3 regions of the Vreelandella piezotolerans genome follow, and region 1 is predicted to be linked to each of the others. Evidence: predicted binding sites of a transcription regulator. Region 1 holds the regulator's gene; each other region holds the start of a gene.
The links. Region 1 encodes FliA, which starts transcription of late flagellar genes. Its sites were predicted from a motif close to CTAAAGTTNNNNNNNNNNCNGCCGATA; they were not measured.

Region 2: a site for FliA is predicted at 1,569-1,595, ahead of GYM47_RS07130 (DUF4019 domain-containing protein). Genes of this name have one in related genera too.
Region 3: a site for FliA is predicted at 5,570-5,596, ahead of fliD (flagellar filament capping protein FliD). Genes of this name have one in related genera too.

Annotation. Positions count from the first base shown of each region.
Region 1 covers NZ_CP048602.1:144,888-152,837, forward strand. Annotated here, with positions in the region: gene flhF (flagellar biosynthesis GTPase FlhF) at 1-2,124, shown strand, start outside; gene GYM47_RS00655 (hypothetical protein) at 2,121-2,717, shown strand; gene GYM47_RS00660 (flagellar protein FlhE) at 2,833-3,225, shown strand; gene GYM47_RS00665 (RNA polymerase sigma factor FliA) at 3,252-3,959, shown strand; gene GYM47_RS00670 (motility protein A) at 3,993-4,808, shown strand; gene GYM47_RS00675 (OmpA/MotB family protein) at 4,813-5,484, shown strand; gene GYM47_RS00680 (sensor domain-containing diguanylate cyclase) at 5,508-7,520, shown strand; gene GYM47_RS00685 (hypothetical protein) at 7,517-7,950, opposite strand, start outside.
Region 2 covers NZ_CP048602.1:1,555,414-1,563,363, forward strand. Annotated here, with positions in the region: gene GYM47_RS07115 (tetratricopeptide repeat protein) at 1-188, shown strand, start outside; gene GYM47_RS07120 (YehS family protein) at 198-668, shown strand; gene GYM47_RS07125 (class I SAM-dependent DNA methyltransferase) at 665-1,420, opposite strand; gene GYM47_RS07130 (DUF4019 domain-containing protein) at 1,641-2,051, shown strand; gene GYM47_RS07135 (YqaA family protein) at 2,104-2,706, opposite strand; gene GYM47_RS07140 (DUF1206 domain-containing protein) at 2,718-3,527, opposite strand; gene GYM47_RS07145 (hypothetical protein) at 3,729-4,187, shown strand; gene GYM47_RS07150 (AraC family transcriptional regulator) at 4,233-5,063, shown strand; gene GYM47_RS07155 (LysE family translocator) at 5,049-5,642, opposite strand; gene GYM47_RS07160 (methylated-DNA--[protein]-cysteine S-methyltransferase) at 5,809-6,669, shown strand; gene GYM47_RS07165 (glutaminase) at 6,690-7,610, opposite strand; gene GYM47_RS07170 (cytochrome P450) at 7,827-7,950, shown strand, end outside.
Region 3 covers NZ_CP048602.1:3,308,158-3,316,107, forward strand. Annotated here, with positions in the region: gene GYM47_RS15155 (FkbM family methyltransferase) at 1-3,063, opposite strand, end outside; gene GYM47_RS15160 (flagellin N-terminal helical domain-containing protein) at 3,184-4,008, opposite strand; gene fliD (flagellar filament capping protein FliD) at 4,143-5,525, opposite strand; gene fliD (flagellar filament capping protein FliD) at 5,666-7,021, opposite strand; gene GYM47_RS15175 (hypothetical protein) at 7,412-7,732, shown strand.

The DNA.
Region 1 (7,950 bases):
GATGCCTTGATCGTTGCTAATCGCCGCACCGAAGGCGGCGTTGAAATTCTGGCCATGGCCGACGACGCGGTCGACCAGTTCGATCCGTCACCCGCAGAGCCTTCAGAAGTATCGCGAGACGCCCCGGCGCCCGCTGCGGCTTTCTCACTGCCGACACAGCCAGATCCGCTGGAGGCAATGAGCGAGCGCCTGCTCCGAGAAATGCAGGACATGCGCGAGCTGCTCTCTCGCCGTCAGCCGATGGTGGAGTCGCCGCGCGGCACTCAAACGACGTATGAATATCTGCTAGCCATGCTGGTGCGGGTGGGCTTTAGCGCCGAACTCAGCCATGAGGTGCTCGAAGCGCTGCCCGAGGAGTTATTGACCCAGGAAGGCGGCCATGACGCTGCCAGCGCTTGGCTGCGCGAACAGCTCATAGCGCGGCTGAAGGTGCTGGCGCACGAAGATCGCTTTTTCGATCAAACCGGCATCGTGGCGCTGGTAGGGCCTACTGGGGTCGGTAAAACCACGACCACGGCCAAACTGGCGGCGCGTTTCGTCATGCGCCATGGCACTCGTCCGGTGGCGCTCGTGACCACTGATAGCTTCCGCATCGGTGCCCACGAGCAGCTACGCATCTACGCCCGACTGTTGGATACGCCGATGTACGCGCTCGACGCAGAACAGCCTATCGACGAGCTGGTCGGCCGACTGCAAGGCAAGCAATGGGTCATCATCGATACCGTTGGGATGAGCCAACGAGATCAGCGCGTGATCGAGCAGATTGCGCACTTGCAGGGCGGACAGTCGACAGTACGACTGGTGCTATTGCTCAATGCGGCCAGCCAGCCAGAGACCCTGGAAGAGGTGGTGTTGCGCTACCGTCAGGCAGCGCGGGCCGCAGGGGCCGAGCTCGACGACTGCATCATCACCAAGCAGGACGAGGCCGGGCGACTGGCGCCCGTTCTGGATATCGTAATGCGCCACGGCATGCGCGTACTGTTTGGATCACACGGCCAGCAGGTGCCGGAAGACATGGCCGTGGCCACGCCCTCTGGCCTGATCGACCAAGCGCTCTCGGCCAGTTCGAGTACTTCGATGGATCAATGCGGCCCGGCCAGCGCGCCGAGCCTGCCGCGCTGGTCGCGAGATGTGCTAGGCCAGGGGCGCCGGCTGACGTCGGTACTGACTCGGCTGCGCCAACGGGTCGCCGATTTTCACCGTTTGGAGGCCGCCTGGGACATCGCTGCGCTGCCCAGCGTGGTGCAGGATCAGCGTTTAGACACGCTGCTGGCTGGCGCGGAAGCGACCCACGATGCCATGGGCGTCGTGTGGTCGCCCAGGCGCAACGAGCGCAACTGTGACTGGTCGATGCCGGACGTGGCGCTCGACGATCAAGGGGCATGGTTGGCACTGACGCGTTTGCAGCATCGCCAACCTGCTGGGTGGCAACCACGATTGGCGGGCTGCGCGGCAGACATCGCCGTTCATCTGCTGCCTACCCTGCCGGAGTCCGACGCGCTGGCATGGCTTAACGACCAGCGCTTGACCTGGGTCAGCGCCGTCAACGCCAGTCAGCGTGTACACTGCCAGGGCGAGCGTCCTACCCTGCGCACGCTGTTTCAAGAGAGTACGCTCACCCATCGTGTTGCCATTCGTTTTCGTGGTCAACGCATGCAGCTATCGACAGCCTACGTGGAGGCCCACGATGCCACCGGCAACGCGGTGCTGGCTTGGGTGGGCGACGTGTGCGATCCAGAAAGCAGCAAGCGTGTCGTGCGCCGCTACTGGCTAACTCCCGCGCGTCTAGGCAGCGACGTTGTATCGCTGCTGTTCATTCAGTTACAGAGTGATGGGCTATCCGCGTTGACCAAGCGTGCCTGGCAGCAGCTAAAAGAGGCGGATGGCGGCGAGGTGAGCAGCGAGCTACGCCTGCTCATGGCCAGCGGCGCCGCCGCTGTAGCCAGTCACTTGGATCTGGCCGATGACGACGCGGTGCAAGCGTTGCGAGCCGACCTGTTGCGCCTGCTGGGCAGTCAGCGTAAACGCCGCGATACGGCGCTACTCGACGCCTTGGTGCACGTGTTGATGGCACGCGATGCCATTCGCCAGCTCGGTAGCGTCAGTCGCGAGGACCTGATATGAGCGGCCAGGATCAAGCGGCGGGCCTGCGCAAATGGGCCGATCTACAGCGTCAGCAGCGAGCCGCACAGGACGAACCACAAGATACCCATGCGTCCGCCGCTCCTGCCTCGCCGGTCAGTACTGAAGAGGCGGCGGTGCATACCCAAGACGCTCTGGCGCCCACTGTCGCTGCCGCCACTGAACCGGCGACGGTGACGCCACCGCGCCCTCAAAAGCCGCTGGTGGTGATAGGGCTACCGCATACTGGCGCCGCACAAGTCGATAAAGTGCGTGGACGTTTGGGGCAGTGGTCGGCGTTGGGGCGTCAGTGGGCGGGCGACCCGCAGGATTGGCAGATTCAGGTCGTCATGGCCGATACGCCGTCGCTGGCCATGCTGGCGAAGGAGCATGCACGATGGGCGCTATGGGTCACTAGCGATGCCGATGGCTTTGCCAGCATGTACCGTGTGCTTCGAAAAGTGCGAGAGCATGGCGGTCCGCGACGCCTGCTGGCACTCCATGAACCGCACCTGCCGCGTCAGGGGCTGCTGGAGAACTTGCGTGACGCCGCCGCTTACTATTTGGATATCGAGCTTTTGTTGCTTGCACGTTGAGACAGATGATCGGCTTGCTGTCGTTAGCGACCTACGCCGAATAGAGGGCCCGCGTATGAGGCTATTTGCCCGACAGACGTTGATAAAAGCCGTAAAGTTGTTAACAGTGAAAAGGGTGAGCCCCCGCGCAGCGATGCTGGCAACCATCATGTGGGTCGTTAGCGCCGAGGCGGCAACGGGTAGCTGGAGCCGAGACGTGCCTGGCGTGTTGGTCGCCATGAGCGACCGCACCAGTCAGAGCCAGGCCATTTCGCCACCAGCAGGCATCCCGCTGGGAGGAGCGACGCTAACGCGCGTGCAGTGGCGGTTCGACACCCCACCGAGTCACCCCGTCAACGCTTGGTTGTGTCACCCTGAGCGCTGCGTGGCACTGTCGGGCATGCGCGGCAGTACCACTGCGCTGGAAGGCATGTTGGCAAATGCGCCGCTGCACTTTCGGTTTGCACTGTCGCCGGGCCAGCGGCCAGTGAGGGTGCAGGGGCTACAGGTGATAGTGAATTATCGGTAAAGGCCGTTCAGCCGCGAGGCACGAGGATGTATACAGCACAAGGCAGGATCAAACAAAGTGAGCTGTTGACCCAATACATGCCACTGGTGCGACGTCAGGCCTTAACGCTGCAGGTAAGATTGCCCGCAAGTATTGAGCTAGATGATCTGATCCAGGCAGGCATGGTGGGGCTATTAGAGGCGCTGGGACGCTTCGATGCTGCCCAGGGTGCCACGTTCGCGACGTTCGCCAGCCAGCGGATTCGCGGTGCCATGATGGACGAGCTGCGCACTCGCGACTGGCTGCCGCGCAGCGTACGTCGTTCGGCGCGGGCAGTGGACGATGCGGTACGCCGCTTGGAGCAGCAATTGGGCCGCCCCCCTGAAGAGGGTGAAATTGCCCGCGAGCTGGAGATGCCCCTGAGCGAGTACCAGCAGCTGTTGAATGACACCAACAGTGGTCAACTGCTGCCGTTCGAAGAGCTGGTCGCCGATGGCGGTGAGCCGGCGGGTGACGATGCCCAGCATCGGCCGTTTGACCAATTGCTTGATGAGCAGCAGCGACACACCTTGATCGAGGCCATCGAGGCATTACCCGAGCGTGAAAAGCTGCTGATGGCGCTCTATTACCAAGAAGAGATGAACCTTAAAGAGGTCGGCGCGGTGCTGGGCGTCACCGAATCGCGGGTCTCCCAGCTACACAGTCAGGCGGTGAGCCGTCTGCGCGCGCGTTTACGCGATCACGATGAATCCTAATACCCACTCACCCTACTCGGCGAGGAGCCGTTGATGAACCCATCTACGTTGATCGGTATCTTTGCCAGCATGTTGCTGCTGGTAAGCGTGCTGTTCTTTACTGCAGAGTCGCCCGAAAGTTTTATCAATGTGCCGGGACTGGCCATCGTCATCACCGGTACGCTGGCGGCGACCTTCATCAGCTATCCGTTGAAAGAAGTGCTGCGAGTGGTGCGTTTGGTGGGCTTGGTGTTCCGCCGTGAGAATACCTATGTGCGGGACGACATCAACGAGCTGGTGTCCATGTCGCGGCTCTGGTTCAAAGGTGACGTGCGGGCCGTCGAACGGGAGCTCGAGCACACCCGCAACCCGTTTCTACGAACCGGTATTCAACTTGTGATCGCCAATACCAAAGAGGATGAGATTTTCGACATGCTGCGCTGGCGTATCGCCCGCTTGAAAGCCCGCGAACACGCCGAAGCGCAAATTTTTCGCACCATGGCGACCTACGCGCCCGCTTTCGGCATGATCGGCACGTTAGTGGGGCTGGTCAACATGCTCGAAGTCATGGATGCCGGAGACCTTCAGGTCATCGGCCCCCGCATGGCGGTAGCACTGCTGACCACCTTCTACGGTATCTTGCTGGCCAACCTCGTGTTCAAGCCCATCGCCGTCAAGCTGGAGCGGCGCACCGAGGAGCGGTTGATTACCATGAACATGGTGCTCGAAGGGATTTCATTGATCACCAAGCGCCGCTTGCCATCGTTCATTGAAGAGACGCTCAACTCCTTCGTAGCGAACTACCATGATGAGATCCGGGACGCCAACGTCAAACCCCGCCCCGACGTTGGCTCCGCATTGAAAGGGTAGCGCCATGCTTGACCGCGACTCACGGCATGCCCTGGAGCTGCCCGCTGCAGTGGGTGAGAGTGACGAGAGCTGGCTAACCAGCTACTTGGACGTACTCACACTGCTCATCACGCTGTTCGTTCTGCTGCTAGCCTTGGCGCCGCCGAGCGGCGGCGAAGGGCAGAGCCGCGAGGCCCTGAGCGTCGCCAGCGCCGTGACCTCACTGCCGCTCGCTAGCTTGGCCACGGGTATTCAGCCACGCCATGAAGGGTTGCAACCTCATATGGCGGGACTCGACATTCCTGGTGTAAGCGTCTCGCAAGGTCAAGAGGGCGTGACGCTGCGCATCGACGACAGCCTTTTGTTTCCCAGCGGCAACGATGTGCTAACGCCCCAAGGGCAAGATGTGTTAGAACGACTCTCTTCCGTGCTGGCGACTTTCGATGGGCAAATCTCCGTTGAAGGTCATACCGATAACGTGCCTATCTCGACGCCGAGGTTTCCATCGAACTGGGAGCTCTCAGTAGGCCGTGCCATTGCGGTCGTGCGCCAATTAGAGCGGCAAGGCATTGCCATTTCACGTATGCGGGCGGTCGGTTATGCCGACACCCAACCCATGGAAAGTAACGCTACCTCGGAAGGGCGAGCAGCCAACCGGCGCGTTGAACTGCTGCTAAGGCAGCAGGTCGAGGGGTAAAGCACTATCTCGAGGCTATCTGCGTGTCGAAGCATCACTCGCTACTACAATCGTTTGGCGCCGTCATGGTGCTCGACGGTGAGAGTCGGCGCATTCAGGCGGTCAGTCGCAACCTAAACAAACTGCTGGGATTGGCAGACACCGAGCTCCGTGCGATTTCCCCCGCCACCGTGCTGGGCAAGCGGTTGAGCCAACGATTGCGCCAAGAGCTGCATGGACGCCAGCGGTTAGCGAGCCCGCTAGCCTTCCGTCGGCTACATGACACCACGCGCCTGCAGGTTCACGCTTATCGCACGCATCGCCACGTGGTGGTCGAAATCGAGCCCCTCAGCCCGCTGGGCAAACGACGCCTGCTGGGGACCGTCAACGAGCGCTTGATGCGTCTAGCCGAAGCGACCCATCAAGAAGAACTGCTGGATTATTTAGTGACCGCCGTGCAACAGCTCACCGGTCATGATCGCGTCTCGGTCTGTCATTTCGACAGCGATTGGCACGGGCTGATCGTCGCCGAAGCGCAAGGCGGGCACCTGCCTGCGCTGCTGGGCCAACGCTTTCCTGCCAGTGACTTTCCGATCACGCTGCGCCGCACCTACGAGCGCCATCCGATCCGTTTGATTCATGACGCCAGCGCCCATGCAGAACCGCCGCTGCCGTGTACGCCAGAGGGCGAGAGCGTCGATTTGCGCCACTGCTTTTTACGTGCCCCCGCGCCGGAGCGTCAGCGCTACTTGCAACGGTTGGGCGTACGCGGTGCGATGAGCCTGGCCATGCAGGGTGACACCGGGCTGTGGGGCTTGCTGTTCTGCCACTCGGCAGCGCCTCATCCGGTGTCGCCGCCAGTCCGCGATGCCGTTCGCACCCTCGTCCAGATGGCGACCCAGCGGCTTTTGCTACTCAGGGCTCGACAAGAGGCCCGCTATCTTCAGCGCGTACAAGATAGTTTGGTGCTCTCGACGAATGCCCGTGTCGAGCCGCAAAGCCCCGTCGAGTTGTTGTCAGCCCAAGCGGAGACATGGTGCTCGCTGTTTCGCGCCCACGGTGTTGCACTGTGGCTGAAAGGCAGCGTTTACGCGGACGGTCATACGCCCGACGCCGCAGTCGTCGCTCAGTTCGTCAAACGGCTCGACAAAGCGCATCGACACAGCGGGCCTTGGTGTACCCGTGGCGTGGCCAGCGAGCCCTTGACCGAATCCCTGAACATGCCAGACCAATGTGGCATTCTGGCCGTGCCGCTGCCCATGAGCGTGGCTCAGCGCGGCTGGCTGATCTTCTTTCGCCCCGAGCAGGTAGAAACGCTTTACTGGGCGATGCAACCGACCTCGGCACCGCTACCCCCGGTGATGGTGGCGCCGTCGGCGGCCTGGTGCGAAGAGGTAGTGGGCAAAAGCGAGGCGTGGCAGCGCGTCGAGCGCCTGGCGGTGATGGACCTGGGAGAAGACCTGACGCTGGCGATCTCCGCTTACGAGATCAGCACGCTGAACATGCATTTAGAGCGTGAGCGTAAGGCGCTTGCCGCTGCTAATCAGCGCTTGGAGCAGCTCGCCCACTTCGATCCGCTCACCCAGGTGTGGAACCGCTACCGTATCGAACAGGCCATCGATGCCGAACTGGTCGCGGCCAAACGGTACGGCGCTGCCTTTGCGCTGCTGCTATTCGATGTGGATCACTTCAAGCAGATCAACGATACCCACGGACACAGCGTGGGCGACGACGTGCTGGTGTCGCTGGCGCGCCTGGTGGAAACCTCGCTACGTGGCTGTGACCACCTGGGCCGCTGGGGCGGCGAAGAGTTCGTGGTGCTCGCCACGCACTCGGACATGGACGCCGCGGTCGGCTTGGCTGAGCGGCTGCGTAGCCTGGTGGCGACACTGCACGTCAGCGGTCTGGATCAGCCCATCACGGTGAGCATCGGTGTCGCCATTTGGCAGCCCGGCGATAGCTGTAAAACGTTGATGGCCCGGGCCGACGCTGCCATGTATCGAGCCAAGCGTAGCGGCCGTAACCGCGTAGAACTCGCCGAAGAGCGCGTGACTTAAGGCGTGCGGGCCGTCTCGGCGGCCGCACTGCACAACGCTTGCATGCGCGAGATGGCCGCATCTGCACCCGCCAGGCTAAAGGTCATGTACCAAGGCTCCCGCTCGTTCTGATCGAAGCCAAGAAAGAGCTGTTCCCCCGACTGCATTTCCTCGATCAGCGTCTCCATATCTTGCAAATAGAAATGGGCATAAAAGCCGTCATCGCCGCGCTCGGTAATGAACTCCGCCATGGTGTCGATGATCGGCTGGTCGTCGATGCGTAGCCGCGTCGGCACGAGGTTCACCGCACGGCTTTCGCCTTGCTGTTGCGCCAGCGTCACTCGCATCTCGAGCCAAGGCAGGTCGCAGACACCCTGGGTCGTGTTCACGCTGAGCGTAGCGTCTGAGTAGCTGTGGGTCTCCACGGCGCGGAAGTGGCGTTCGTCGCCAA
Region 2 (7,950 bases), 1.4 Mb from region 1:
TCGCGAAGAAGTCGAACGACCATATCGCTTCGATTGGGTTTTCCATGGCGTCGCTACACGTGGAGTTGGGCGACACCCAGGCGGCCATTGAACGCTTGCAGCAGGCCCAGGCCAGCGCCGAAACGATTGAAGATAACGAGCTGAAAGCAGAAGTCGATGACCTGCTGGCTACGCTCACCCACGCCTAGGACCCCATTTTGACCAATAACGATATTTTTCGCTGTATTCGCTACACCTTCGATTTGAAAGACAACACCATCGTCAAGATCTTCGCCCTGGCGGACGTGAACGTGACCCAGGAGCAGGTGACGGCATGGCTGAAAAAAGATGAAGACGACGCCTTCGTGACCATGAAGAACAAAGAGCTAGCGGCGTTTTTGAACGGTTTCATCAGCTTCAAGCGGGGCAAGCGCGAAGGCCCACCGCCTGCCCCGGAAGCGCAGTTGAACAACAATATGGTGTTCCAGAAACTGCGCATCGCGCTGAACATGAAGGCGGAGGATATTTTAGAGGTGTTCGATCAGATGGGCCTGCCGCTTAGCCCTCACGAACTCAGCGCGTTTTTCCGCAAGCCCAGCCACAAGAATTCCCGCGAGTGCAAAGACCAAATGCTGCGTAATTTCTTGATGGGCGTCCAGCGGCAGCTTCGCCCCAACGATAACAGTTAAGCGAGGCGCTCGCGCTTCACACATACGAAGATCGCATTGCCTGAGACGTTATCCCAGGGCGTGATGGTCTGGTAATCGTGCTCGAACACGTGCACCTCGAAGGTAGGCTCTAGCAGGGCGATGAGTTCGCTAAAACTGACGGCCACCATGGGGTGCTCGTCATGCCACACTTGCGTTGTCTCCGCCGTGGTTTTTTCGATGCTCAGCCGCAGCGACTGCCGCTCCCCCTGGCCGCTGTAGTGCCATCCCGAGCGGAAAGAGAACGTCTCCTCCGCCTGCTGGGCCGTGTGCTTGACGAACAGCTCGTTATCGATTCGCTGTTTATCCACCGCGTTGAAGCAGAACACGCCGCCCTCGTTCAAGGCGCGGTGAGCGCTGGCGATGCAGTCGCCGAGCTTGTCCAGGCCATCGTTGTAGTGGATGGAGTAGAGAAAGCAGGTGATGAGGTCCAGCGGCTCATTGACCTCGAAGCGGCTCATGTCCTGCAGTGAGAAGCTTGCCTCTGGGCAGCGTTGGGCGGCGATATCCAACATCGGCTGGTTGATGTCCAAGCCACTGCTGGTGAAGCCAGCATCCAGAAAATGACGCACGTGGGGGCCGGTGCCGCAGGCGACATCCAGATGGCGTTTGCCTTCGTTGCCAAAAATCTGATGCAGACGACGAATGGCGTTGCTCTGGGCCTGGTAGTCGATGTCGACGCACATCAAATCGTAGTAGCCAGACAGGTCGGTGTAGAGCGCGTTGACGGACATAGTGGCCTAATGGTGAGGGCTGACATAAATGAGGAGGCGCATAGTAAACGAGCGGTTGGGGTTTGAGAAGGCGTAGGAGTGGCTTGGCCAAGCGGCGATCAAGTTTGCACTCTTTCACAGTTTGGCTAGCGCTTTAGGGTTAATGTGATTAAAGAAATCGTGTGATGGTCCGATAACTACTAAAGTCGCACGACACATTCGATTGCCATACGAGGCTGCCATGCCAAAACCCTTTGCTCTCATTCTTTCTGCGTTGCTCCTGGCGATGACTTCTTATGTGCAGGCGTCTACCACCGAGGCGGCGGAAGCGGCCGCGCTCGCTTGGCTGGAAGCGATCGATCAAGGTGAATATGAGCAGGCTTGGGAAAAGTCGTCGCCGCTGTTGAAGACGCCGCTTTCCCCCACCATGCTGCAGCGCGTGGTGACGCTGGCCCGCAACGATTTGGGCAGCGTCGAGTCGCGGCGGCGCATCCGCATGTCGCAGTACACCTCGATGCCTGGGGCGCCGCGCAACGACTACAAAGAGTTCGCTTTTCAAACCCAGTTCACGAATAACCAACGCGTGGTCGAAGTCGTCACGCCACATCTGGAAGAGGGCACGTGGCGAGTGAGCGGCTACTACGTGCAGTAACGTGATTCGAGCGCCCATCAATAGCCGCCAACGTTGGCGGCTATTGTGTTTTCTACACGATCAGCCCCGCCAGCGCCTGCATCCCCAGCACTAACAGAAGCACCACAGTGCCCAGCGCTAGGCTGGTCTTCAGCGCGTGGCGTTTCCACATGCTTTCCACTCGGTGCCCAAAACGATGTACCAGCCACGCCAGGCCATAGTAGCGCAGCCCGCGAGCCATCAGTGCTGCCAGGGCGAACAGCACGATCGGGTAGCCCGAGAGCCCAGCGGTAATCATCGCCACCTGGAACGGAATCGGCAAAATGCCAATCGCTAAAATGGCGGCAAAGCCGTATTGGTCGAAAAAGCTCTGAAACGCCTGATAGCTTTGCTGCATTCCCATGAAGTCGATGAACCAAGTGCCGACGGACTGGTACAACACCATGCCCACGCCGTAACCGACGATGGACGCCGCTAAACAGCCCAGCGTGGTGGCGGTGGCCATCGCCCAAATGCGTTGACGATTCACCGCCATGAGCGGAATCAGCACGAGTTCGATGGGAATCGGCAAAATGATGGTCTCTAGGAAAGAGAGCGTGGCGAGCAGCCACAGCATGTTTTTCGAGCCGTTGATACGCTCGAACCACTGCTTGGTTCGCGTGGAAGTGAAGGCCATGGGTCGAGTCGCTATACGGAAGGGTTGATGCGGCGATAGATCGCCGTGAGGAGGCTATACACGCCGAATGCGAACAGCCCGATGGCAACGAACGCAAGCAGCCACTGGCCGAAGGCTTGGTGTCTCAGCGTGCTCAAGGCTTCCGCCGTGCCGCCTGCTTGGCTAGGATTGTATTGGTACGCCGCGATGATAAATAGGCTGCCCACGATCACAAAGACGAGACCCCGCACCGCCAAGCCAAAGCGACAGACGGGGTATGCCCAACGCTGCACGTGAGTGGGCATGGAGAAGTGGCGGTCGAATTTGGCTTTCCAGCCTTTGATGGCATGGGCAATGCCTGCGCTAATCAAGACCGCGCCTATCGCCGCGACCAGCCAGCGCCCTAATGGCTGCTGCATCAGCCAGCCAGCGGCATCCTGTGAGCCGCTGCCAGAGCCACCGGAGGCGCCCAAGCTGACGATCAACTGAGCCGCAAAAAAAGCCAGCAGCGTGTGCGTTACGGCACTGACCAACAAGCCCGCGCGGATCGCCAACCCTTTGGGTTGACTGCCATGGCCGTCGGTGTCTTGAAGCGCTTGCAGAGTGCGCCAAGTGGCGTAGCCCACTAGCCCAAGGGCAATGATACCCAGCATTACTTTGCCGAATGGGGCGGCCAATACGCTCTCTAGTGCGCCACGACTGCCTTCGGTTTGGCCGCCCTGGCCTAACGCGGCGAGCGCGGCTAAGCCGCCTACCAGTAAATACACGACCCCCCGCGAGGCGTAGCCCAAGCGGGCGAACAGTTTAACCGCATCCCGATGTGTCGGGGGTTGACTGGCCATGGTGTCCTCCTGACGTGAATGGCATTGCCGATCCTTTCGGCGGCCCATACTGTGCATGTAAAATGGTATTGTCCAGCGTAGACCATGCGGCGGGCAGCGTTAGGGCATGGCGGTACTTTTATAGAGAGCACCGCTCAAAAGTGCCATAGTGGTTCTGGGAAGTAGTCAGTAAGCGTCTTCATGTGTCATGGATCGAACCCTATGAGCGATCACCACATCGTTTTTATTCCAGCAGACCCGCATTACCTGCCGGCTGAGGAGCAGGTATCCCGTGCTAAGGAGACGTTATGGCAATGGATGCCGGAAGCCGATTCGCTTGACGCCGCCGTGTCTGAATACGTGCAGTTTCATGACTGCGGTAGTAATTTCGAGTACGTTCGTTGTCACCTGTGTGGGCAGGAGCTGACCCTTCCCCAGTGGCATCTTCTGATGGATCAAGATTACGATTTAGTGCGCGGGTTTGGGCTAATGCCGCAAACGCTTCCATGCTGTGGAAGTGTGGCCAGCGTGAACCAACTCGACTACTCCTTTATGCAAGGGTTTTCACGCTTTTCTCTCACGGCGATTAACCCCAGAACGGGCGCGGTGAGCCCCCAGCAAGCGGAGCTACTAGGGCAACGGTTGGGTCATCGTCTTCTGGTGATTTATCGCCATCTTTAGTGGGGAAGAGCAGCGGTCAAGACGAGGGTGGACGGATAGGTGAACATGAATAGAGCACAGCCTATTTTCTGGCGTGACGCGCGTATGCCCCACGTCGAACTGCGCAAGATACAGGATGCGCGGCAGGTATGTTATGCACCGCACAGCCATGCGCATTGGTCGCTGGGGGCAGTGACCGCCGGGGTCAGTACGTTTCGATATCGCGATGCCTCACATCAGATTCGTGCCGGTGACCTGGTCATGATGAACCCTCACTGGGTGCATGCCTGTAACCCCATCGCCAACCAGCCTTGGGCGTACCTCATGCTGTATGTGGATGCTCGCTGGATGAGCGAGTTGCGCTATGGGCTTGGCCTACTACCTGCGCCAGAGTGGCAAGACATTGCGACTGCGGTCATCCGCCGGCCGAGTCTCTTCCACTCGTTTTGCGAGATGGCCGGCGGTTTGTTGGATGAGCAAGTCGCGATCGAGCGCAAGCGGCAGGCAGTCACCGCCTATCTCACTACGCTGATGAGCGAACTGGCGGAGGAGCCACCTCTGGCACCCGCGCCGACGCCTGAACTGCTGGCCCAAGTGGCAGACTATTTGCGCACGCACTGCGCCCGCGATATTTCGCTGGAAGAGTTATCCCAGCAAACGGGGTACAGCACGGGGCATTTGATTCGCGCGTTCAAGCAGCACTACGGCCTGACGCCCCATGCCTATTTGATCGATCAGCGTATTCAGTTAGGGCAGGCGGTGCTGAGGCAGGGTCAGCCCATCGTCGAGGCGGCGCTCACGGCAGGGTTCAACGATCAGCCCCATTTTCAGCGAACCTTCAAGCGGCTGGTCGCAGCGACGCCCCACCAATACCGTGCGCCGTCATTCAAGAAGTAGAAATAGCGTGCTCGCTGCCAAGCCGACCGCCAAGCAGCGGTTGATCGTCAGGAGCACGATAGGCCGGTGCAGGTAACGTTTGAGAAACGCCCCCGCGTACACCCAGCTTGCCAGCGACAGCCAGCAGATCGGTAGATAAAGCGCGGCGAATAGGCCAATCAAGTAAGGATCGTTGCCGTTGGTATACGCGCCAATGCCTGCCGCCGAGGCCAGCCACGCTTTGGGGTTGAGCCACTGCATGGCCGCGCCGGTGATAAAGCCGGGGGCTTTGTGGGGGTCGTGCTCGCTCACTCGTCCATCGTGCTGACATAAACGTACGCTGAGGTAGAGTAAGAACACGATACCGGCCCACCGTAGCGCCTCCTCTAGCCAGGGCGTGACATGCAGCAGCGAATAGAGCCCCACGCCAATGCCCAGAAACAGCGCAAGGAACCCAAGCGTCGCTCCGGTCACGAAGATGAGCCCTTTATGAAGGGGGTAGTGGGTACCGCTGCTCAAGCAAACGATATTGACCGGCCCCGGTGAAATGGACGCCGCCAGGGCAAAGGCCGACATGGGTAGCAGTAGCGATGTGCTCATGATGATCCTCCAGAAGGGAGGTGATAGTGTGCAAGCGGGGCGCAATCTGGGTATTGCACAAAATTGATATGTGACGTGCGCAAGATTCGGGTGGGGTTGGGCGTGCTCGCTGGTTATGCTTGGGTCACGATAGGTGGTTCGCAACGATGCCTGAGAGACCGACGCGATGAACGACTATGCCCGAATAGAAAAAGCCATGGCCTTTATGGTGGCCAACGCCACCCAGCAGCCGAGTTTGGAGACGGTGGCGGCGCAGGTGCATTTGAGCGCGTTCCATTTTCAGCGGCTGTTTTGCCGCTATGCAGGCGTTAGTCCCAAGCGCTTTTTGCAGGCGCTGACGCTGGCGCGGGGAAAGCAGCTGATTGCTTCGGCCCAGAGTCTTAGCGACACCGCTCATGCGCTGGGCCTGAGTGGGGGCTCGCGGCTGTACGACCATTTTGTGACGCTCGAAGCGGTGACACCCGGCGAGTTCAAGCGCCAAGGGGAGGGTGTGGAGATCGTTTATGGCATTCATCCCACGCCGTTTGGCGAGGTGTTGGTGGCAGCGACGCCAAGGGGTATTTGCCGAATGGGGTTTCTGGCCGCCACGTCCGAGGCAGGGATGCTGGCTCAGCTCGCCGCTGAGTGGCCGTGCAGTACGGTGCGCCACCAGCCAGAGGCGACCCGCTATGCCGTCGATGCGCTGTTCGAGCCAGGGAAAACGGCTGCGCCGGGGGCGCTGTCGCTACACGTACGCGGCACCAATTTCCAACTCAACGTATGGCGCGCGCTGCTGCTAATTCCCAACGGACGGCTCGCCAGCTATTCGCACATTGCCCAGTCGCTAGGCGCGCCAACAGCATCTCGGGCGGTGGGGAATGCGGTGGGCGCGAATCCGGTGGCGCTGTGGATTCCCTGCCACCGGGTGATTCAGCAAAGCGGCGCGCTGGGTGGCTACCGCTGGGGGCTGGAGGTGAAACGCAACGTGCAGGCCTGGGAAGCGGCTCGGCACCTAGAGCCGCAAGCGCAAGAGAGCGTTCAGAGCTAACCCCGCTTGGTGGCTAAAACCTAGTGGCCAAACACGGACCAGCCGGTGCGTTGTACGAACATCTCCAGCGCCCGTGCGCCTAGCAGGCTGTTACCGAAGCGATCCAGCCCCGGCGACCACACCGCCAGCGATCCACGCCCTGGGGCAATGGCTAGAATGCCGCCGCCCACGCCGCTCTTGCCCGGTAAGCCTACGCGGAAAGCAAACTCCCCCGAGGCGTCGTAGTGTCCGCACATCATCATCAGCGAATTGATCCGCCTCGCCCGCTGGGGCGACACCACCCGCAAATTGCTGGGCCGGTTGACCCCGTCGGAGGCCAGGAAGAGCCCAGCGTGGGCTAGCTGGTCGCAGCTCATGGCGATGGCGCACTGGTGAAAGTAGGTGCCGAGCACTTTATCGACATCGTGTCGCAGCCGCCCAAAGGCCTTCATGAAGTGGGCCAGCGACGCATTGCGATCTTTGTGCTCCATTTCCGACGCGGCGACCTGATGATCGAAACAGATGCTGTTGTCGTCGGCGATATAGCGCACGAAGCTCAATATCTCCGCCAGCGTCTCTTTGGGCGCGTGGCCCATCATGATGGCATCCACTACCGCAATGGCCCCGGCGTTGATGAACGGGTTACGCGGTTTACCGCTCTCGTGCTCGAGCTGAACGATGGAGTTGAATGGGTCGCCGGAAGGCTCGCGACCGACTTTAGTCCAAAGCCCATCGCCCCATTTGCCTAGCGCAATGGTCAGGGTGAACACTTTCGAAATGCTCTGAATCGAGAAGGGCGTCGTCGCGCAGCCCGCCGAAAAACGCTGGCCTTCGACCGTGGCCAAGCTGATCGCAAACTGGCTGGGGTCCACATGGGCCAGCTGGGGAATGTAATCGGCTACGGTGCCGCGTTCGGTTTCCAGGGCCAGCTCGGCGGCAATCTCGTCGAGTATCTCTTGCATATCGGGCGCAATCGTTGGGTGGTGGGAGCCGCTACCCTAGCGGAAAATGGCCAGGCTGTCTGCGGGCATTGCCTTGATGGCATGGCCCATAACGCTAACTTAGTTAATGTTTGGCTTGATTTAAGTGCTCGTTGCGCGAGGGGATAGGTGAATGCCTTGCGTGTGGTCGAGGTGGCTCTAGACTGTCACGGTAGCCGCATCACTCAAGGAGCAGGAATGGATAGGAGATCCACCCCTGATGGGTTGCCGACTGCAACGCTCAGGGAAACCATCGCCATTATCAGTCAAGTCATGGCCCCCAACGTGGCAAAGGGGGTCATTCTTCGTCGTCCAAACGTCG
Region 3 (7,950 bases), 780 kb from region 1:
TCGGCAAACCACCTTACATTTTTTCTGTATTGCTTTACTTGCCTCAACCACAACTTCATCACACCACTCAAACCACGTCACGTCCGACCAATCCATGAGTGATTGAAGCCTTTCCATATTAGGCAATCTATAACCCAAATGCCAATATTTTACATTAAAATTCTTGCTAAACACCTCAACAATAGGCTTAATGAATGTCTCTCCGCGCGAGCATACAATTAGCAAATTCTTATTTTCTTCTTTCTGCCTTTTTCCTTTTTGATGCTTAACAAAATAAAGTTCATCACCAGCCTTAAAATGGTGCTCTTCAGCCTGAACTCCATCGCCTGCCAATGTATCAATATCCGTTACACTTTCACCATCACTCTTTTCGTATAAATAAGCAAGAAGCCATTCCACCTTATCTTTTTGTTGGCTATCAATATCTTTAGCGACGAAAATAGCATCGTCTGATCTTAGCTCTAAGCCTTTATAAGTCAAATTTTCTAAGCGCAGAAAGTCAAGTCCATTCAGGCTCGCCCAGCGCTGTAGTTCTGCGAGGTTTGGTTGACGCTCATGGGTTGGCTGAAAGGCTAGCTTCACCTGCACAAGTAAGGTGTTAGCCAAATATCTATGGCCATTTTCCAAAATAGCTATAGCATCGTTCAAGCTATCTAATATCAGTAAATCAATACCTGGAAGCCCTTCAATAGCATTAAGCGGCACCGTACTGATAGGCAGCATTGACAGCACACGAAGAGGATCATCCTGCTCACCAGTTTGCTGCTCCTCTAAAGGTTGGAGTGTACCTGTTAACTCAGGGTCCAACGTTGCGTACAACGTAGCATCCTTACCATCTCCTAATGTAGCGTGAGGGTAGTGGTGCCACTCACCAAGTTGTTTTAGTTCATCAGCTTGCTTAGTTAATAAACTCCCAGGATCAAAGGTAATAACGGCAAAGTTGCCTGTCTGCATCCACTCAGTAAATCTTGGGTGTCGGGCAAACAGCGCGCCATTGTCAATCACGGTAATTGGGCTGTCCAAGTGCCACTCAAGCTCAGCCTCTTGCTGTTCTGGTTCAGATTCTACGGCCACTAACTCAATTAGCTGCTCGTCATCAGCAAACCACGCATCCCCCTCTTTATTAAAAGTGAGAGCTTCCGGTTGTTTACCTTCACAATGACGATACCAGATACCACGCATTGCCATAGTAAAGTGCTTGGCAAAACGAGGGCCATCACACAAGGGCGATTCTTTCAGGATGGTTGGTAATGCAGCACGTATGACGGCGAGGCTTGGTAAATCAGACGCTAGCTCTTTTGCACGCTTACGGAAGTCGTCCCAGTTATCCGTGACTAACTCGGGCATACCCGCATTGGCCAAATGAGTCGCACTATGTCGACCGGCGAATGTCGGCCCTACACACGTGACTACCGGCACTCCCATGGCGAGCGCTTCGCAGGTTGTCAGGCCACCTGAATATGGCCATGTATCGAGCGCAATGTCGATGCGCTGGTACGTCGTGAGGAACTGCTCATGTCTAGCAGGGCCTTCCAATATTAGCCGACCCTCTTCTATCCCTTGTTCGTTAAAGCTTTTGACGATCTTACGCTTGAAATTATCTCCCTCAAACTGAATACCTCTTAGCAATAGCCTACTACTTGGAACTTCATGAAGAAGCTGAGCCCACTCTTTAATAAGGGGGGGAGATAGCTTTGCCGGGTTATTCAAGCAACCAAAGGTAATAAATTGATTACCAAGCGCAGGCAAACTGCTTACCGATGGCATGTATTCCGGTAAGTGGTAGCAGACATAATCATCCGGCAAACGAATCAGTTTTTCAGTGTATAGATGGTCGCTGCCGTGGGGGGTTTCAAAATGGTCACTCAAGAAATAGTCAACGGCATCCAGCCCGGTCGTATTAATTTGCATGCCTACCCATTTTACAATGAGAGGCGCAGGCTTGCTTGAAATGGCTTGATACCTTGAACCATCCCCCCCACCATTCATGTCTAAAAGAATATCAATACCATCAGACTTAATAACGTCACTTAAATACTGGTTAGTGACATTTTCGACGACCCTCCATTGACTGGCTAGAGCGATCACTTTTTCAGTGATAGAGTCTTGAACTTGATTGGTACTGTAAAAAAATAGTTCAAACTCGTCGGAAGACAGATTTTCCAGCGCAGGTAGTACCATTTGGCCAACGGGGTGAACTCTAAAGCCACCTGAGAGCAGGCCTAGCCGTATTTTTTTATTAGGCCGTGCCGGCTTAAAAGCCCCATTCATATTTTTGAGCTGATATTTTTTTGCCCACTGCTGATGAATCTCTTTTAATTGCTCGGCAGTATTTTCCGGGTTATAGTGTTGCGCAATAATTAGATTCGAAAACACCTGGCTATTATCTTGTAGGCTCAGCTCTGCTTGAAAATATTGTTCAGCCTCCCTGTATTCTCCTTCTCGCATGGCCAAGCTGCCTAGATGATTATTAACACTCAATTTATTAGACGCCAACTTCTTAACTTCAAGCAATGTTTTCTTGGCCTCACCCGGCCGCCGTAGATTATCTAAAATACGGCTGCGCCAAAGCAATGTATCCACATTGCTACGATCCAATTGTATCGCCTTGTCGTTAGCTTGCAGTGCCAAGTCATTTTTACCTTGGACATGATAGGCCTGACTCAGCCATGAAAAAATGTCAGGGTTTTTGTCTTGCTGCTTCACTAAACTCAAAAGGGTAGGAATCGCGTCGGATGCTTGCCCGCCGAGGACTTGGTATTGTGCACGTTTCAGCTGATATTCACTCGGGACTTGATGCATAATCTTGTCGATTTGCTGCATACAACTGATGGCATCAGCGAACTGCTTCAAACGTGCGTAAGTATCAGCCTTAGCAACCCATCCTAAAGCGCTAGAGGGGAACTGCTGGGTCATTGCCCCCGCAATGTTCAATGCTTGTGTTAGCTGGCTGGCTTTATAAGCTTTATCAAAAGCTGTTGTCATACGGGCTAATGATTGGCTAGTAGGAGTTACTTGGCCATTTTTCTTGCTTTGATTTTTTTTTGCTTGCTTGCGAGCCATGACTACCTCGGTGGCGCTCTGGGCTAATGATGAGTTTTCATCATCATACCTGAAGTGCAGGCACAAAAAAGGCTGGCCAATGGCCAGCCTTCGCTGCTATTTCTTGCTTTAGAGTGGCTATTAGCCCAGCAGGGACAGAACAGACTGAGGCGTCTGGTTGGCCTGGGCCAGCATCGAGGTACCCGCCTGCTGTAGGATCTGCGCACGCGTTAGGTTGGATACCTCAACAGCGTAATCGGCATCTTGAATACGTGAACGAGCTTCTGACAAGTTAGTGACGTCAGTTGTCAGGTTCTCAAGCACTGATTCGAAGCGGTTAATAGTCGCACCAAGGGTTGCACGACTATCATCGATAGATTGCAGAGCCGTATCAACGGAGTCAATAGCAGTTTGTGCGGTCGAGAAACTGGATACATCCAGAGCACCAACACTCAACCCACTTGCGGTAGCATCGACCAAACCAATGCTCAGTTCGTCAACGCCAGCGGTAGTGTTGGCTCCAACTTGGATATTCAGCGTTGTAGCTGAATCATTCAGAAGGTTGGTGCCGTTGAAGCTGGTTGCATTCGCTACACGAGTAATCTCAGATACGCGCTCATCGATTTCAAGCTGAATAGAATCGCGGTCTTCTGCGGTGTTGGTATCGTTAGCAGCTTGAACCGCCAGCTCACGGATACGCTGCAGGTTGTCGCTGATTTGGTTAAGACCACCTTCCATGGTTTGTGCCAGAGAAATACCGTCATTGGTATTACGCTGAGCCTGCTGCATGCCGGTGATTTGGGCGGTCATGCGGTTAGCGATGGCTTGACCAGCAGCGTCGTCGGCAGCGCTGTTGATACGCAGGCCAGAAGACAGACGCTCTTGCGCTTTGGACAGCATGGCCTGGGAGTTAGACAGGTTGTTCTGACCGATCAGGGCAGTGATGTTCGTATTGATCACAGACATGGAAGTGCTCCTTGAAGATTAACTGGCCATCAGGCCTGCTTTGCGGCGGTCAACCGCCGTTATTTTAATTAACGGCAGGCCAGTCAGAATCTTTAAAAAATTAAGCGCTTTTTTTGTAAAACAATGTAACCAGCTTAGTTATTATTCTGCATGGCGTTCAGCATGCTGAACTGCTGTGCTAGGTAGGAGCCCATCGAGTTCATCTGTGCGATCATGCCATCCAATTGAGCGAACTGAGTACGATAGCGGGAGATGTTGCGCTCGATGCTCAGCTCCATTCTGGCCTTCCGTTCCTTGAGATTGTCGATTCGCTGCTCTGCGCTGTTCACAGAAGTTTGAATCAAACCATCGTCACCGGTAATCGACTTGAGCGTCGCGCTCAACCTGCCCGCAAACCCCTCTTCTGATGACTCACCTGCAAAAAAAGCGCTGAGAGCTTCAGGGCTGTTGGAGATTGCCTCGTCCAATTTCGTATCATCTATCTGAAGACGGCCACGCTCATCGATCGCGATGCCAAACTGCGCCAAACGAGTAAAGTCGCCAGTACCAACTGGATTGGTCACGTCACGGCTTAGCCGTGTTTCAACCGTGCGTACGGTGCGGTCACCTAGCAGCTCGCCAGATGTCTCTCCCTCACCATTGAACGCTGTCATACGGCCTACGGTGGACTTCATTTCGTTGTAGGTGCTGACAAACTCCTTAATGGCTTCTTTTAAAGAGTCTTCATCGCGCTCAATGACAAGACTAACGGGCATTTGTGAAGCCGCTGTCAGGTCGAGCGTTACGCCTTGGATAGCACCTTCCACCCGGTTGCCACTGCTTGTAATCGCAATGCCATTCACTTCCAGAGCGGCATCCTGGCCTGCACGTCGTGTACTGGTATCCATGGACAGACCATCTAGGCCTGAAAAACCAATAATCGAAGCTTCTTTACCGGTTTCTTTTGAGCTCAAGGCTAGCCGATAGCCTGTACCGTCATTCACGATAGAGGCCGTCACGCCAGCGTCTGCATCGGCATTAATTTGATCACGCACGCTAGCTAATGTGCTGCCCGCAGAAATATTGATCGTTTTGCTGCTCAAGGCCGGCGCATTTGGATCGAACGCGCCGTCGGTATAGGTGGCGCCAAAATCTAACGTTAGAGTGGTGTCGCTGGCAGCCAGGACTTGATCCATCGTGACGCTGTTAGACGCCACGCTGCCCGCCCGTGCCAGCTGTGTCACATTGATATCGTAACGTCCAGCGTTAGCCGACTCTCCTGCTGTCGCGCTGACCCCTTCGCCAGTCACCGTACTTTTTTGCTGCTTAAACGTAGAAGCATCGTTCAACGCAGTAATCGACTCTTGCAGACGATCCATTGCCGACTGCAGGCGACCGTACGCCGATATTTTGGTTTGTTGAGTATTCTGTTGCTGCGTGAGCGGCGTTAGCTTCTGCCGCTCAGACGCTTGAAGCTGAGTCAACAGGCCATTCAAATCCAAACCTGAACCAACGCCAAGAGAGGTAATCGTCGCCATGTGGCTCAGCTCCTTTTCGTTTAAAAGTTATAGACTGAGTAGATTATCGGCAGGGTGGAAAAAACTTTAGCTTTGCAAGGATCAAAGAGCTAAAAAAGGCCTAGAGGATACTCTAGGCCAACATGACTTCGTATTCGAGTTTAGTTTTGGCCTATCTGGCCTAGTGTCGCAAGCTGCTGAGTCAGGTAGGCGCTGGTCTGATTCATTTGACCTACCATGCTGTCCATCGCAGCGAACTGAGCCCGGTAGCGCTCAACCGTTTGGTCGATACGGCTTTCCGTTGTCGCGAAGCGATCGTTTAGCGACGAAACCCGACGCTCCGAGCTGCTCACAGCGTTTTCCAGTCGTCCGCTTGGCCCGACGAGCTGCTCGACCGTCGCTGAAATTTGTCCTGCCATGCCATTCTCACTGGAGGTGCCTGCAAAGAAGTCCATTAACTGATCGGGTTGATTAGCGATGATGCCATCAAGCTGCTCATCATCGATTGCTAACGTTCCATCCAACTGAAGAGAGATGCCAATATCGGAGAGCATATTGAAGCCATCCCCACCCAGGCTACGGCTTAGTGCTTGGCGCAAGGTAGTTTCGACTGCCCGTGTGGCGCTGTCACCATTCAGCTCGCCCGCACTATCGCTTTCCGGATTATAGGCAGTCAGGCTGCCAATGGTATTTTTCAGCGCGTTGTAATCATCGACAAACGCCGTTATCTGCTCACGAATTGCCTCACTGTCCTGAGAAACCGTCAAAGTGCTGCTGGCGTTGGCTTCTGATAGGGTCAGCGTCACGCCTTGAATAGCATCCTCAATGCGATTGGTGGCACTGACGATATCAATACCGTTGACATTGAACGCCGCATCCTGACCTGCTTGCACCACCTGCGTGTCGCTAGTGGCAACATTCGCGTCTAAAATTTGCGAAAAATTGGTACTTTGAATGCTGGCCGCAGCTCCTGTTTCCGTTGCATTCACAGAAAGACGATACCCTTCCCCATCATTAATGATCGAAGCACTCAAACGTCCATCGCTTTGTGCGTTGATAGCATCCCGCATGTCATTGAGCGTGCTTCCATCCTCGATCACAATGGGGTCTATGGCACCATCAGCGAGAGAAAAAGACAGCGTTTGTTGACCAGAGACGAGTGCCACATCCGGGGCGTCTAAACGCTCCGTGACTAAACTGCCTGCCGTGGCTAGCTGATCGACTTGGATATCGTACTGGCCTGGCTGGGCATCATTGCTACTCACAGCAGCAACGGCACCCCCTTCCACACTCGTACTTAGACTTTGAAAAGCGTCCTGCTCGTTCAATGCTTTAGCCGACGCCTGAAAAGCAGAGAGCGCGCTTTGCAACTGCCCATAAGCAGAAATTTGCGCCTGCTCTGTTTCGATCTGTTCCTGGATGGGTTCGAGTTTGGAACGTTCCGCCTGCTGCAGTTGCGTCAGTAAGCCATTGAGATCCAAGCCAGAACCAATACCTAACGATGTAATAGAAGCCATAATCAAGCCTTTATTGGTGCGTTTTTACTCGCTATTAGTCACTCCTAATCAAGAGGCAACGTATTTTCTAGCGCAGTCGACATTTCTTAACATCATTAACCGTTTTCTTTATCTTATATTTTTCGGCAGTGCACAGCACTACTTAACCAGTATGACGAACTTTTAAGTTTCTATATGTAAAAACAAGTAACATGAAGAATCTCACGCCAGTCATTGGATAACTTGTATCAACCATAGACCTTAAAGACTTCATTTTCTTGACAGTTAGCTATGGGTACCGCTCAGAAAGCGCTGAGAGCCTCACAAAATATAGACCTTGGTCTAATCCCCCTCCTGCATTATAATGCACTGCAGCACACCCATTTTGCTGCGAATGCAGGAGCCTCCCCCATGCCCGCCGAAGCGTTACCCTCTGCGTCGACTGCCTCCTTCCATATTCAGCGCAGCTTACGACACTGTCTCTCCAGCGTAGCCGAAATGCTGTATGAGAGCGGACACGTGCTCGAAACCATCACACTGACACAGCGAGGTCTGTCCCGCCAAGAGCTGGATAGGCTTCGCCAGCAGCACCCGCGCTGGGCGATTTGCCAAACCACCTTGGAAAAGAGCGACGCCGCCATGTTCAATGACTATGACCGCTTGGTATTGACGCCATTGGGCCGAGAGCTAATGTTCGATATGTTTGGTCAAGGCGCCGCCGACTGCGCTTGAGCATCATTAGCGATATGAAAACGCCCGCTGAGGAAGCGGGCGTTGGCAGATGCTGATGTCGCGCTGTGTTAGCACTGATATTTCAGTACTAATGCTTATGATCTGAGAGAACCGCTTAGCGCAGCCCTAACAGCGAAAGAATAAACAGCACGACAACGATCAGACCGATGATATAGATGATGTTACGCATAATGGCACTCCTTGCTTTTGCGTTTCAT